DNA from 4 places in the Clostridium sp. BJN0013 genome. Region 4 is predicted to be linked to each of the others. Evidence: a T-box and tRNA genes for the amino acid it is inferred to sense, from the RefSeq annotation. Region 4 holds a T-box; the other regions hold tRNA genes.
The links. The T-box of region 4 lies ahead of leuS (leucine--tRNA ligase). A T-box ahead of a tRNA ligase gene usually reads a tRNA of that ligase, here a tRNA-Leu.
Positions count from the first base shown of each region.

Region 1: it encodes a tRNA-Leu, which carries the amino acid that the T-box ahead of leuS (leucine--tRNA ligase) is inferred to sense. The anticodon was not compared.
Region 2: it encodes a tRNA-Leu, which carries the amino acid that the T-box ahead of leuS (leucine--tRNA ligase) is inferred to sense. The anticodon was not compared.
Region 3: it encodes a tRNA-Leu, which carries the amino acid that the T-box ahead of leuS (leucine--tRNA ligase) is inferred to sense. The anticodon was not compared.

Region 1 is NZ_CP162495.1:596,998-600,215, reverse strand. It holds gene AB3K27_RS03285 (hypothetical protein) at 80-346, opposite strand; gene AB3K27_RS03280 (dihydrofolate reductase) at 547-1,023, opposite strand; gene AB3K27_RS03275 (hypothetical protein) at 1,042-1,206, opposite strand; tRNA gene AB3K27_RS03270 (tRNA-Leu) at 1,344-1,430, opposite strand; gene AB3K27_RS03265 (VanW family protein) at 1,515-2,672, opposite strand; gene AB3K27_RS03260 (competence/damage-inducible protein A) at 2,855-3,218, shown strand, end outside.
Region 2 is NZ_CP162495.1:978,761-981,978, reverse strand. It holds gene thiD (bifunctional hydroxymethylpyrimidine kinase/phosphomethylpyrimidine kinase) at 1-706, opposite strand, end outside; TPP riboswitch at 833-934, opposite strand; gene AB3K27_RS05240 (hypothetical protein) at 1,006-1,152, opposite strand; tRNA gene AB3K27_RS05235 (tRNA-Leu) at 1,236-1,322, shown strand; gene AB3K27_RS05230 (DEAD/DEAH box helicase family protein) at 1,512-3,218, opposite strand, start outside.
Region 3 is NZ_CP162495.1:3,454,423-3,457,640, reverse strand. It holds gene coaE (dephospho-CoA kinase) at 1-575, shown strand, start outside; gene AB3K27_RS17930 (lytic transglycosylase domain-containing protein) at 620-1,198, shown strand; tRNA gene AB3K27_RS17925 (tRNA-Leu) at 1,332-1,416, shown strand; gene AB3K27_RS17920 (SDR family oxidoreductase) at 1,563-2,438, shown strand; gene AB3K27_RS17915 (manganese catalase family protein) at 2,546-3,118, opposite strand; gene AB3K27_RS17910 (spore coat protein CotJB) at 3,131-3,218, opposite strand, start outside.
Region 4 is NZ_CP162495.1:384,018-387,235, reverse strand. It holds gene AB3K27_RS02140 (J domain-containing protein) at 1-358, shown strand, start outside; tRNA gene AB3K27_RS02135 (tRNA-Gln) at 981-1,055, shown strand; T-box leader at 1,175-1,384, shown strand; gene leuS (leucine--tRNA ligase) at 1,690-3,218, shown strand, end outside.

The DNA of each region.
Region 1 (3,218 bases), 210 kb from region 4:
CATATTTTTTTAATTCTTTCAATTTTAAGTTTATATTTTTCATTAAATTACGATCCTCTTTCATATAGCATAATTATATTTAATCTTTTAAAATTTCCATTATCTCTTTTAGTTTATAATACTGATAAAACTCTTTTCCTTTTTTATCAATTATTTTTAAATGTTTATTAACCATAGTTTCAATTATAGACATATCTTCTAAATATTTTTTATAGGAACAAGTACATTCTACTGAAGTATTTTTGTATTTACATTTTACTCTTAAAGTATTATCCCACCTAAAAACATGACATTGAATTTCTTCATCATTGTATTTTACATAATATGGAAAATCATCATATTTCATAAAATCACCCCTTAATTATTAACAATTTATATGTTATAAAGTTATTGTGATTATCTAAGATTTTTCCTTAAGTGTATATTTTTATTTTATCTATTATTGTAATATTCCACAGAATAATTAAATATCCTTCTATTTACACAAATAATATTGTAAATTACCATTGTTCAAATATCTTAGATTTACAATTAATAAACCCTACCCTACTTTCTTTTTCTCTCATAAGTATAATATGTATATGGTATTTCACCCTCAATTCTTTCTTCATAGGTTTTTACAAAATCATCTTTATCAATTTGAGGGAAATAGATATTACCATCTATTATTTTATCAATTACAGTAAGGTATATTTTATCTGAATAAGGCAACGCCTCTTTGTATACTTGCCCTCCGCCAGCAACAAATACTTCATCTTCGCCTTTAACTAAATCAAATGCTTCAGACAAAGATTTTACAGTTGTACAATTATCAGCTATTATATTTACAGTATTTGAAATAATAATTGTCTTTCTATTTGGCAATGGTTTTCCTATCTCTTGAAAAGATTTTCTACCCATAATTATTGTTTTTCTAGTAGTTAGCTCTTTAAATCTCTTCTGTTCGCCTTTTACCTTCCAGGGTATTATTCCATTATTACCTATAACATTATTTTCTGACACTGCCACTATTAATGAAATCATAATTAAACTTCCCCAATCTTAATTCACTGTAACATTAGTATTAATTACATCATTATAATATTTTATAGTAGTTGATCTTAAATTCCTTACTTTACAATAAAAAATAAATTTATCAAATCCTTTATCAATACCATTCTTTTTTAACTCAATTTTATTTTGCATATCTTCACCTTTTACTTTCAAATTTACAAATATACAAAATAAAAACCCCTCACTAATTCTATTAAAAATTTTCAAAGAATCTTATAGGGGGTTTCTTGATATTTTTAATAAATTATAAAAAAATAAAACCCCATGAAGTATTGAATTCACGAGGATTATGGTGCGGATAACAGGACTTGAACCTGCATGAAGTTACCCTCACTAGAACCTGAATCTAGCGCGTCTGCCAATTCCGCCATATCCGCAAAATTACTTAGATATTATATCATACTTTTTTAATTAAGTTAATATATAAGTTCTATTTTTATTAAAATATATAAATCCATTTATCAATTTACTACATCAGAATTTGAATACAAATTAAATACTATATTTCCTCCTGAAGTATATCCTTCTATATATATAGGATATTTAAAGTCATTTCTAAACTTATAATCTATGTTTCCATAATCTACAGTAGCATCCATACCTTCTTTTACATAGTGTACTGGAAGGGTGTGATGTGTTCTTTCCACAGAAGGAAGTCCTGCATTATTGACTGCATTATAAAGCGTAGAAGACACCTGACATATTCCCCCTCCTAATCCTGCCTCCAGCTTATCTCCAATAATAACAGGAGCTGCTTGATACCCTTTAGCCGCAGTTCTTTCCCCCACAACTCCATTAAAACTAAAAGTGTCTCCAGGCATTACTATATATCCATTTATACTTCCCGTAGCAAGCCCTATGTTATTTGCTCTCTCAGAAGAAGATATACTTCCATAGTTTGTACTAAAGCTTGATATTAATGTATCAACACTTTCTAACTCTTCTGCCTTTATTGAGGCTTCTATAGACTTAAGCTCTGCCTTCACACTTAAATTTTTACCTACACTACCATCTATTTTAGAAGTCAACTCCTTTTTCAGTGCCTCTTTATTTAATTCAATTCCATTTTGATCAGGATTTATTATAAAACCTACACTTCCCATTTTCAAAGATGCATTTATAGGATCTAAGTTAATCTGTTTTTCAATATCATCTATAAATGTTTCTACAGGTTTTTCATTATAAGTAAATTTTAATGTGTAATTTACAGGGTCAGGTGAATTTAAAATTTTATATTTTTTAAATATGTTAGTATCCTTTCCATAGGAATAAGCCTGATTTACCACTTCACTTACATTATACTTTGCGCTGAGATTTGAATAAGATAATTCATATTCTTTATCTTCAGCAATTACAATAATTTTCTTATTTTGTATCTCGTCTGAATAGGCGGCTTTTACTATATTTTCAGCTTCTGTCTTGGTTTTTCCAGAAAGATCTATATTGTTTATAGAAACCTTAGGATAAATTAAATTATCCCAGTATTTTATATCATTATAATGATATACTATGAATCCACAACTTATGCTTATAAAGATAGCTAAAGCACATATAATTGCCACTGACAATCTTTTTCTTAATACTAGTTTTGACTTTTTTGACTGAGCTCTTCTACTCATTTTGACCACCTCTTTATTTCCACATAATTATTATACTATACAGTTATAATTTTGGATATGTAAAAAGTATTATTTTAATTATATTATTCCCTAAAAATAGACATAATTTTATGATATTATAAAACTATAACAGTTTAATTAAAAAATTGTTTAAATACTTAAAATACGGAGGTAGTTAAGCCATGAAATCTGAAATATTATGTGTAGGCACCGAAATTTTATTGGGAGATATAGTAAATACAAACTCTCAATTTATTTCTAAAGAATTGGCAAATTTAGGCATAGAAGTATACCACCAATCTGTAGTAGGAGATAATCCCGAAAGACTTTTAGATGAATTTAAGATTGGATTTGAAAGATCTGACATTATAATTACTACAGGAGGCCTTGGCCCTACCCAGGACGATTTAACCAAAGAAACCGGTGCTAAATTTTTTAACAGAGAACTTGTATTAGATGAAAAGTCTTTAAAAGACCTAAAAGAACATTTCAATAGAATGGGAAAATCCTATTCAGATGGCAATAATATAAAGCAGGCTTATTTTC
Region 2 (3,218 bases), 590 kb from region 4:
TTATATACTCTTTCGAGAGGAGCATACACTTATCAATGCTGTAACCTTTAGCAAGATAAGATGCTATGGCAGAAGACAAAGTACATCCTGTACCATGGGTATTTTGGGTATTTATTTTATGTCCCTGTAAATTTAATATGCCGCCATCATAAAGTAAAATGTCATCTGCATCATTACACCTGTGTCCTCCTTTTACAAGTACACTTTTTGCTCCTAATTTTTTTATTTTAAAAGCTGCCCTTTCCATATCTTCTCTACTTTCTATTTTTAATCCAGTAAGTACTTCTGCTTCTGGAATATTGGGAGTTATAACATCTGCAATTTTTACCATATCTTTTATAGCTTGCTTGGCTTCTGGTCTTAAAAGAAAATATCCGCTTTTCGATATCATTACAGGATCCAATACTATATTTTTAGCCTTATATTCTGCCAGAAGTTTTTGTATTACAAATATAGTATCGCTATTTGAGACCATGCCAATTTTTACCGCATCTACTTCTATATCATCAAATACAGCTCTTATTTGAGACTCTACTATTTCAGGACTTACATCCATAACAGCTTGTACTCCCATTGTATTTTGTGCTGTAACAGCAGTAATTACACTCATGCCATATACCCCAAGAGCACTCATAGTTTTTAAGTCTGCCTGTATACCAGCTCCTCCCGAACTGTCAGAGCCTGCAATTGTTAATACCTTTTTCATCAAAAACACCTCCATTTATAAATTACTCATCCCCCATTTTGAAGAAGCTGGGAGTATTATCTGATTCCACCCTTCGAATAAAAATAAAAAGTGTATGCAGAAAAACATACACTTAAAAAGCCTATAAGACTATATAATATTGTTTCCCTACGCCAGCTTTACCTGGATCAGGTTCAAAGGGTTAGAAATACTTCTTCTCAGCTTTTACAAGCACCCCCACAAAACTATTATATTTTACTTTTATTTTACTACAGTAATAAAAATTTGCAACCTAAATTTTATATACAAATTTTTCACACTCACCCTTCTATTAGTATTTTACTTTTATCTATTTCATCTGAAAACATTTCACACAAAACTCTTACTAATATTTTTACACATTTATATTCTAAACCTAAAACTACTATAAAAGATTTTCTGCTAAGTTTTGAAATTCTAGTTGACAAATACTTTAGCACCTGTTATTATTTTATATGTTAACTACAGGAATTAATAGACATTAAAAGTAAATCAAACTGGTTTATATCATGCCGAAGTGGTGGAATTGGCAGACGCAACGGACTCAAAATCCGTCGCTGGCAACAGCATGCGGGTTCAAGTCCCGCCTTCGGCACCAGGTCATATTGACGGAAAAAGACTCTTCAGATTACTCATCTAAAGAGCCTTTTTCATCTCTATATTCCCTAACTTATTTTTACTATAACTCATTCTCAAAAAATGTGATCAATATTACCATCAATCAGATTTTTTTTTAAACCTCCTAGTTTTTATTTATAAGTTAATTTATCCTTGAGATAAATATTTTTTATTCTATACTACCTAATAACTCATTTGCAATGTTTATGCTTTCTAACCTCATAATACTTTCCTCTGCACTTCCATAACTTAAAAGATTAATACTGCCGTACCATACAATTTTCTGATCAAATATTGCAAATTTCTGATATATATTTGTTTTAAAAATAATATCTATTCCAGACATCCTTATAAATTTATACATTTCCATTAAAGCACCTTTATCTTTTTCTTTAAAATCTGTTTCTGGACGAGTAACTACCTTGACCCTATTTCCATTTTTTATTGCAATCATCAAAAGTTTTAACATTTGCGACAGTCTTCTTTTGCTTATAAAAGGACTAACTATAATAATTTCATGTTTAGTTGAAAAAACATCATTACTAAATACAGTTAAAAAATTATTATTGTTATAAATCAAATTTATTGTTTCAAATGGTTTACTCTCACTTTTAGCGGAATATCCTATTGAAGCATATCCCTTTAACCTTTTTTCATACATTCTTTCTAATACACCAATATGTACATCAACATAATCATAAATTTGAACTTCATTTTTATTATCATATATTCTGTGAAGTCTACCAGCATATTGCTGCAGCGTTCCTTTCCATGCTATAGGCATTGCAAGAAATAGAGTATCTAGTCTCGGTTCATCAAAGCCTTCTCCTACAAATTTACCTGTAGCTACTATTACAAAGCTACTTTGTTTTGCTATACTTGAAAGTTTCTCTAATTCAGTTTTCTTTTCTTTAACTGACATTCTTCCAGTAAGTACAATAACATTAGGTAGTTTTTTTTCTAAAGCATTAGCAAGTATTTCGACATGTGCTGTTCTTTCAGTTAAAACTATGGGATTTCGGCCCTCTTTTACACAACTTATAACATCACTAATAATTAATTCATTTCTAATCTGACTAGTACTTATTTCAGAATATATTTCTGCTATTGTCCATTCCTTTTCATTTTGACAAACAGGTTTTCTAAAAGAAGTAAATCTCGGAATAACATAATGTTCAAAAGGTTGTTTTTCAGCCTGCTTTCGTGCATCGACCTTGTATCTAATAGGACCACACTGCATAAATATTATAGGATGATGACCATCCTTCCTTATTGGAGTTGCAGTTAATCCATAAACATATTTTGCCCATGTATTTTTTAGTATTTGTTCAAAGCTAAAGGCTGAAACGTGATGACATTCATCCACTAAAACCATTCCATAACTTTTTACTAATTCTTTGACTTCATTTTTTCTTACTAACGACTGCATTATAGCAATATCAATGATACCATTTAAGTTATTTTTGCCTGCCCCTATTTGTCCTATAATACTGAGATTCTTTTTTCGTCCTCTCTTTTTAATATTATCAACCTTTAAAAATTCATTTACTGTTAAAAACTGGTTTAATCTTTCTTTCCATTGTTCTAACAATTGTTGAGTGTGTACAATTATAAGGGTATTTACCCTTCTTTCAGCTATTAACTTAGCTCCAATAACAGTTTTACCAAAACCAGTGGTTGCAGATAACACTCCATTATCATGTTTTAACATAGCATCTGCAGCTGCCGCTTGTTCTTCTCTAAGTTCTCCATTAAACGTAACTGAAATTGTTTTACCACTATACCTTTCATCGTTGCACTTAAAGTTAACTTTATTTTCATTAAATAGATTATAAAGGTCACTCTCTGTGCCTCTTGGAAGACATAAATATTCTGA
Region 3 (3,218 bases), 1.0 Mb from region 4:
GTATAGGAAGTGGAAAGAGTACTGTTTCTAATATATTGCGGGAACAGGGTCTAGCTATAATAGATGCTGATATTATAGCTAGAGGTGTAATGGAAAAATATATTGTAATAACGGATAGAATAAAGTCTACTTTTGGAGAGAAATTTATTGATGATTCGGGAAAGCTAAAAAGAAGAGAATTTGGAGATTATATATTTTCAAATAAGGATAAAAAAAATATATATGAAGATATAATAATGCCTTTTATTAAAAAAGAAATATTTGAAAAAATAGATGAGTTATATAAAAAGGGAGATAAGATCTGTGTAATAGATGGGGCAACTCTTATAGAAAGCGGATTTTATAAATATATAGATATAATTATACTGGTGTGGGTAAATAAAAAAACTCAAATATTTAGAGTAAAAGAGAGAGATCAATTGACAAAAAATCAGATAATTGATAGAATAAATTCTCAAATGTCTTTAGAAGAAAAGAGAAAATATGCTGATTTTGTATTGGATAACTCAAATACCTTAGATGAAACCAAAAAACAGTTAAAAGAAATATTAAATAAGATAACTATGAAATTGTAGGGGGTGGAGTGCCTTAAAATACAATATTTAAGGCATAAATAACATTGAAATCTAAAATGAAAATAGTAGTAGTACTATTAATAATAATGGCAATATTCAGTGCAAAAAGTGTGGTAAAATATTATTTTCCTTTAAAATATTCAGATTATATAGTAAAGTATTCTAAAGAGTATAATCTGGATGTTTATTTTGTAATTGCTGTAATTAAAACAGAGAGTAATTTTAAAAGATATGTAAAATCAAATAAAGATGCCATAGGTCTCATGCAGATAACTCCAGATACAGCTAAATGGGCAGCAGAAAAAATGAATATAATTGATTTTAATGAAGACATGCTATATGATCCGGAATTTAATATTAAAATGGGATGTTGGTACTTAAATGACTTGAAGGCAGAATTTAACAATGATATGAAGCTTGTACTGGCAGCATATAATGGGGGGAGAGGAAATGTACAAAAGTGGTTAAGTAATTCGGAGCATTCAACAGATGGAAAAAATCTTGATTACATACCGTTTAAGGAAACAGATAAATATATTAAAAGGGTTGAGGTAAATTATAGGATTTACAAATTTTTATATAAAGACCCCTTAATGAGTAATTTAACAATTATACATTATTAAATCTTAGTTGACAGCCCTATGAAAAGTGATTATAATACTATTGTAATGTTAGGCTGGGAGATATGGTATGTTTGAAGTTGTATGAATTAAATAATACTTTTATTATTTTAAGAATGTAAATAATGTGAAGAATGCGAAGGTGGCGGAATAGGCAGACGCACTACTTTGAGGGGGTAGCGAGTAACATCGTGTGGGTTCAAGTCCCATCCTTCGCACCAAAATAAATGATTTAAGTAGTTTCTAATAGTAGAGTAAGGTTTAACCTGCTCTTTTTTAATTTATTATATTTTATGAATTATAATTTTTATATCTACCAATACTATTGTTAATTGATTTTAAAATAGTATAGGAGGATTTATAAAATATGAATAATGAATTTTACTTAAACTTTCCTAAAGCTGTTCCTGAACAGATACAAAATAGACATCCGGGTATAGAATCTCAAATGAATCCCAGACCTGTATTTGAAGATCCAAATTACAATGGAAACAATAGGTTAAAAGACAAGGTCGCATTAATTACGGGAGGAGACAGCGGTATAGGAAGGGCAGTTGCTGTAGCTTTTGCAAAGGAAGGGTGCAATGTGGCAATAATTTATTATGACGAACATGATGATGCCAAATACACAAAAGAAATTGTTGAAAAAAATGGGAGACAGTGTTTGTTATTACCAGGGGATATTTCAGATGATAATTTTTGCAGTACTGCAGTTAAAAATACCATGGATAAGTTTAATAAGATAGATATATTAGTAAATAATGCTGGAGTACAATTTACCCAAAATAGTATTGAAGATATAACAAATGAACAGCTGGAAAGGACTTTTAAAACTAATATATTTAGTATGTTTTATCTTACCAGGGCTGCATTGCCATATCTTAATCCTGGAAGTTCTATAATTAATACCTCATCTATAACTGCTTATAGTGGTAATGAAACACTTTTAGATTATTCCTGCACAAAAGGTGCCATAGTGTCTTTCACCCGTTCTATGGCTTTATCTTTGATAGGCAGAAATATAAGGGTAAATGCAGTAGCACCGGGACCAGTATGGACTTCTCTTATTCCGTCATCCTTTAGTGCTGAAAAAGTAGGTAAGTTTGGTTCCAATAGTCCTATAAAAAGACCTGCACAGCCAGTGGAAATAGCACCAGCTTATGTATTTCTTGCTTCACCGGAATCTTCTTATGTTACAGGTGAAATTATACATATAAATGGAGGACAATTTATAGGAGGGTAGAATATCAAGTACTCCTAAAAAATAATAGTCCTCAAATAACAAGTTAAGAGTTAAAGAAATACTTATTTGTAATCCTTAACTCTCAATTTGTTAATTATCAATCATTATTAAAAGCATTTTTTAGTATCCATGAAGTCCTGTATTTGTACAAGAGCTTCTCCAAAACGTTGAAAATGGACAATTTCTCTTGCCCATAGAAATTTCAAAACATCTATTATGTCGGCATCGTCTGTTAACTTTATTAGATGTTCATAAGTTGTCCTGGCTTTTTGTTCAGCGGCCATATCTTCATGAAGATCTGTTATAGGATCTCCTGAAGCTTGAATATATGCAGCTGTCCATGGAACGCCATTGGCATCTACAGGAAAAGTAGCTTTACCATGCTGGGTATAGTGGGAAGCTAGTCCTGCTTCTTTAATTTCATCTATAGTAGCATCTTTTAATAGTTGATATATCATTGTAGCTATAATTTCAACATGGGCTAATTCCTCAGTACCTATATCTGTAAGTAGTCCTTGGGTTTTACCGGTAGGCATAGTATAACGTTGATTCAAGTATCTAATACCGGCACTTAATTCCCCATCGGGACCTCCGTATTGGGCAACCAGATATTTTGCCATTTGAAGGTCTTTACATCTAATATTTACAGGATGTTGTAATTTTTTTTCATAAATCCACATATATACTACCTCCTACATGTCAGATTCCCAAGGCCAGGGTTCATTTACCCATGTCCAGGGGTACTGACTTTGGGAGAAGCCAAAATTAAATAGAGCACCA
Region 4 (3,218 bases):
CTCTAACTCCTCAATTTATCAATCTGTAGAAAATGATATTTATAATGGTAATATTAGAAATGCAGAATCAGTACTTGTGGGAATTAAGACAAGAGATGCCCAGTGGCATTACCTTATGGGAATTTTAAATATGAGAAGAGCCTGGTATAATGATGCTTATAATAATTTAACTACTGCTTGTAGTCTTGATCCCAATAATTTTAAATATCAAAATGCCCTTAACAAGCTTAGAGGAATGAATAATTCCTATAGACAGCCTTATTACGATACTAGAAAAAGAGATGATATATGCAATATTTGTGCTACCTTATATTGTCTTGACTGTCTGTGTGATTGTGGGGATTGTGGAGGCTGTTAATATTTAAAGAAAGGATGAGTCCTATATGGTTCAAATTTCCAGTAATACCTCTTATATTGCCAAGGGCGGCCTGTTAACTACCATAGGCGTTGTTTTAGTGTACTTAAGCGGAATAGTTCCTTTAAACAAAACTTATTTACTGGCCCTATCTTCATTTGTCATACCTTTAGCTGTCATAATTACAAACAAAAAAACCGCTTTTATAATTTATATTTCAACTGCCTTGTTGTCCCTTTTAATATGTGGATTAAAATCAACAGTATTATCTTATGTGGCATTTTTCGGTCTTTACGGACTGGTTAAATACCACATAGAAAAACTCAAAAAACTACCTGTTGAAATTATATTAAAACTTTTATTTTTCAATTTTTGTTTATTAGTATTATTCTTATTATACAGCTTATTTTTTCCTGGACTTTTAAAAATAAAGTTTAATTTATACTTAATTATAATAGGAATACAAATAATATTTTTAATATATGATTATCTATTAACATTGTTTATAAATTATACTAATAAATATATACTAAAGGCCCTAAAATAAATGTGCTTTATTAAAATGAAACTATTGACATATAAATTTATGATGATATAATATTTAGTGTTGAGATTCACATAATATTGCCCATTCGCCAAATGGTAAGGCACCTGTCTCTGGAACAGGCATCTGTTGGTTCGAATCCAGCATGGGCAGCCAAAGAGAACTCTTGTTTTACGGGTTCTCTTTTAAAATAATTTTAAAATTATAATTTACTTTATTTAAGGGCAGCTCTTGACAAAAAGTCAATTACTATTATAAAATGTAAAATAATTCAATACTTAGCTTTGAAGAAGGAATAGTAGTATTTATATCACCAAAGAGAACTGTTGCAGGGTGAAAAACAGCGTGAATAGAATATGAACTCACCTTAAGAGCTTTATCTGAAAAAATCAGATACGGTAGAAACCGTTATTTATTTTGAGTGAAATCAATTTTATTGATTTAATTAGAGTGGTACCGCGGAAAGTAGTCTTTTCGTCTCTTATAGTCCTAAGAGATGAAAAGCTTTTTTATATTCTAAAACTATACTGAAATAAAAAAATGTGGAAGTCTAAATCAAGATTATTCAAAAGCTACTGTTTCTTATCTGATGTAATTCATTCGAACGCGCAATTAGCTAATACTTTCATTTTTTCACAGTAGGAGATAACCACTGTTACGCGCCTGGATAAGTTCTTCTAAGATTCAGACGGAGGAAAGCACTCCTTATAAACAAACTCCATCTGAATCCAAGAATCACTTGATCAAATCTCTTTAATCCACAAAAACATAAGTAAAAGGAGAAGATATTATGTACAGTACTAAAACAGATAAAAAATGGCAACAGAAATGGGACCAAACAAATATTTATACCTTTGATGAAAAAAATTTAGATAAAAAATTATATACTTTAGAGATGTTCTCTTATCCTTCTGGCAGTAATCTTCATGCAGGTCATTGGTTCAACTATGCCCCTGTAGATTCCTGGGCCAGAATGAAAAGAATGCAAGGATATAATGTGTTCCAACCAATGGGATTTGATGCTTTTGGTCTTCCTGCTGAAAACTATGCTATAAAAACTGGAATCCATCCAAAAGATTCTACTGAAAAGAATATTGATACCATGGAAAAACAGCTTAAATCCATGGGAGCTATGTTCAATTGGGAAAACGAGGTAGTCACCTGTCGTTCTGATTACTATAAATGGAATCAATGGCTATTTCTTCAATTGTATAAACACGGTTTAGCCTATAGAAAAAATGCTCCTGTAAACTGGTGTCCCAGCTGTAATACAGTACTCGCCAATGAACAAGTAAAAGAAGGTGAATGTGAACGTTGTGGTACAGAAGTTACAAAAAAGGATTTAACACAATGGTTTTTTAAGATCACAGACTATACTGAAGAATTGCTTAGGGATCTTGACAATATAGATTGGCCTGAAAAAACAAAAGCTATGCAAAGACACTGGATAGGTAAATCCACAGGTACAGATGTAACTTTTAAAGTATTAGATTCCAATATAAAATTTAATGTATTTACCACTCGAGTGGATACCTTGTTTGGTGTTACCTATGTAGTTATATCCCCTGAAAATGATTTAGTGGATAGTGTTACTAAAGAAGAATATAAAGACCAAATTGAAAAATATAGAGAAGCTGCTAAAAAACAAACTGACATTGAAAGACAATCAATTACCAGAGAAAAAACAGGTGTATTTACGGGTTCCTACGCTATAAATCCTATAAACGGAAGAAAAGTACCTATATGGATAGGAGATTATGTGTTAAACACCTATGGTACAGGTGCTGTGATGGCAGTTCCTGCCCATGACGAAAGGGATTTTGAATTTGCCACAAAATATAAATTACCCATTGAAAGGGTTATAGAAGGGGGTTCTTCCCTACCCTATGTAGAATATGGTAATATGATAAATAGTGATAAATTTAATGGATTATATACTCCAGAAGGTAAAGAAGCTGTAACCAAGGAATTAGAAAGTATAGGATTGGGTTCTGGAAAAACAAATTATAGATTAAGGGATTGGCTTGTATCAAGACAAAGATACTGGGGAACACCTATACCTATAATATACTGTAAAAAATGTGGTACAGTGCCAGTACCAGAAAGTGATTTACCAGTTGAACTTCCTTATAACGTACAATTTTCTCCTGATGGAAAATCTCCTCTTCTAAAATCAGAAGAGTTTATGAATACTACATGCCCTATTTGCGGCCAGTCTGCCAAAAGAGAAGCTGATACATTAGATACCTTTGTGTGTTCTTCCTGGTATTATTTAAGATATGCTGATAATAAAAATACAGAAAAAGCCTTTGATAAAGA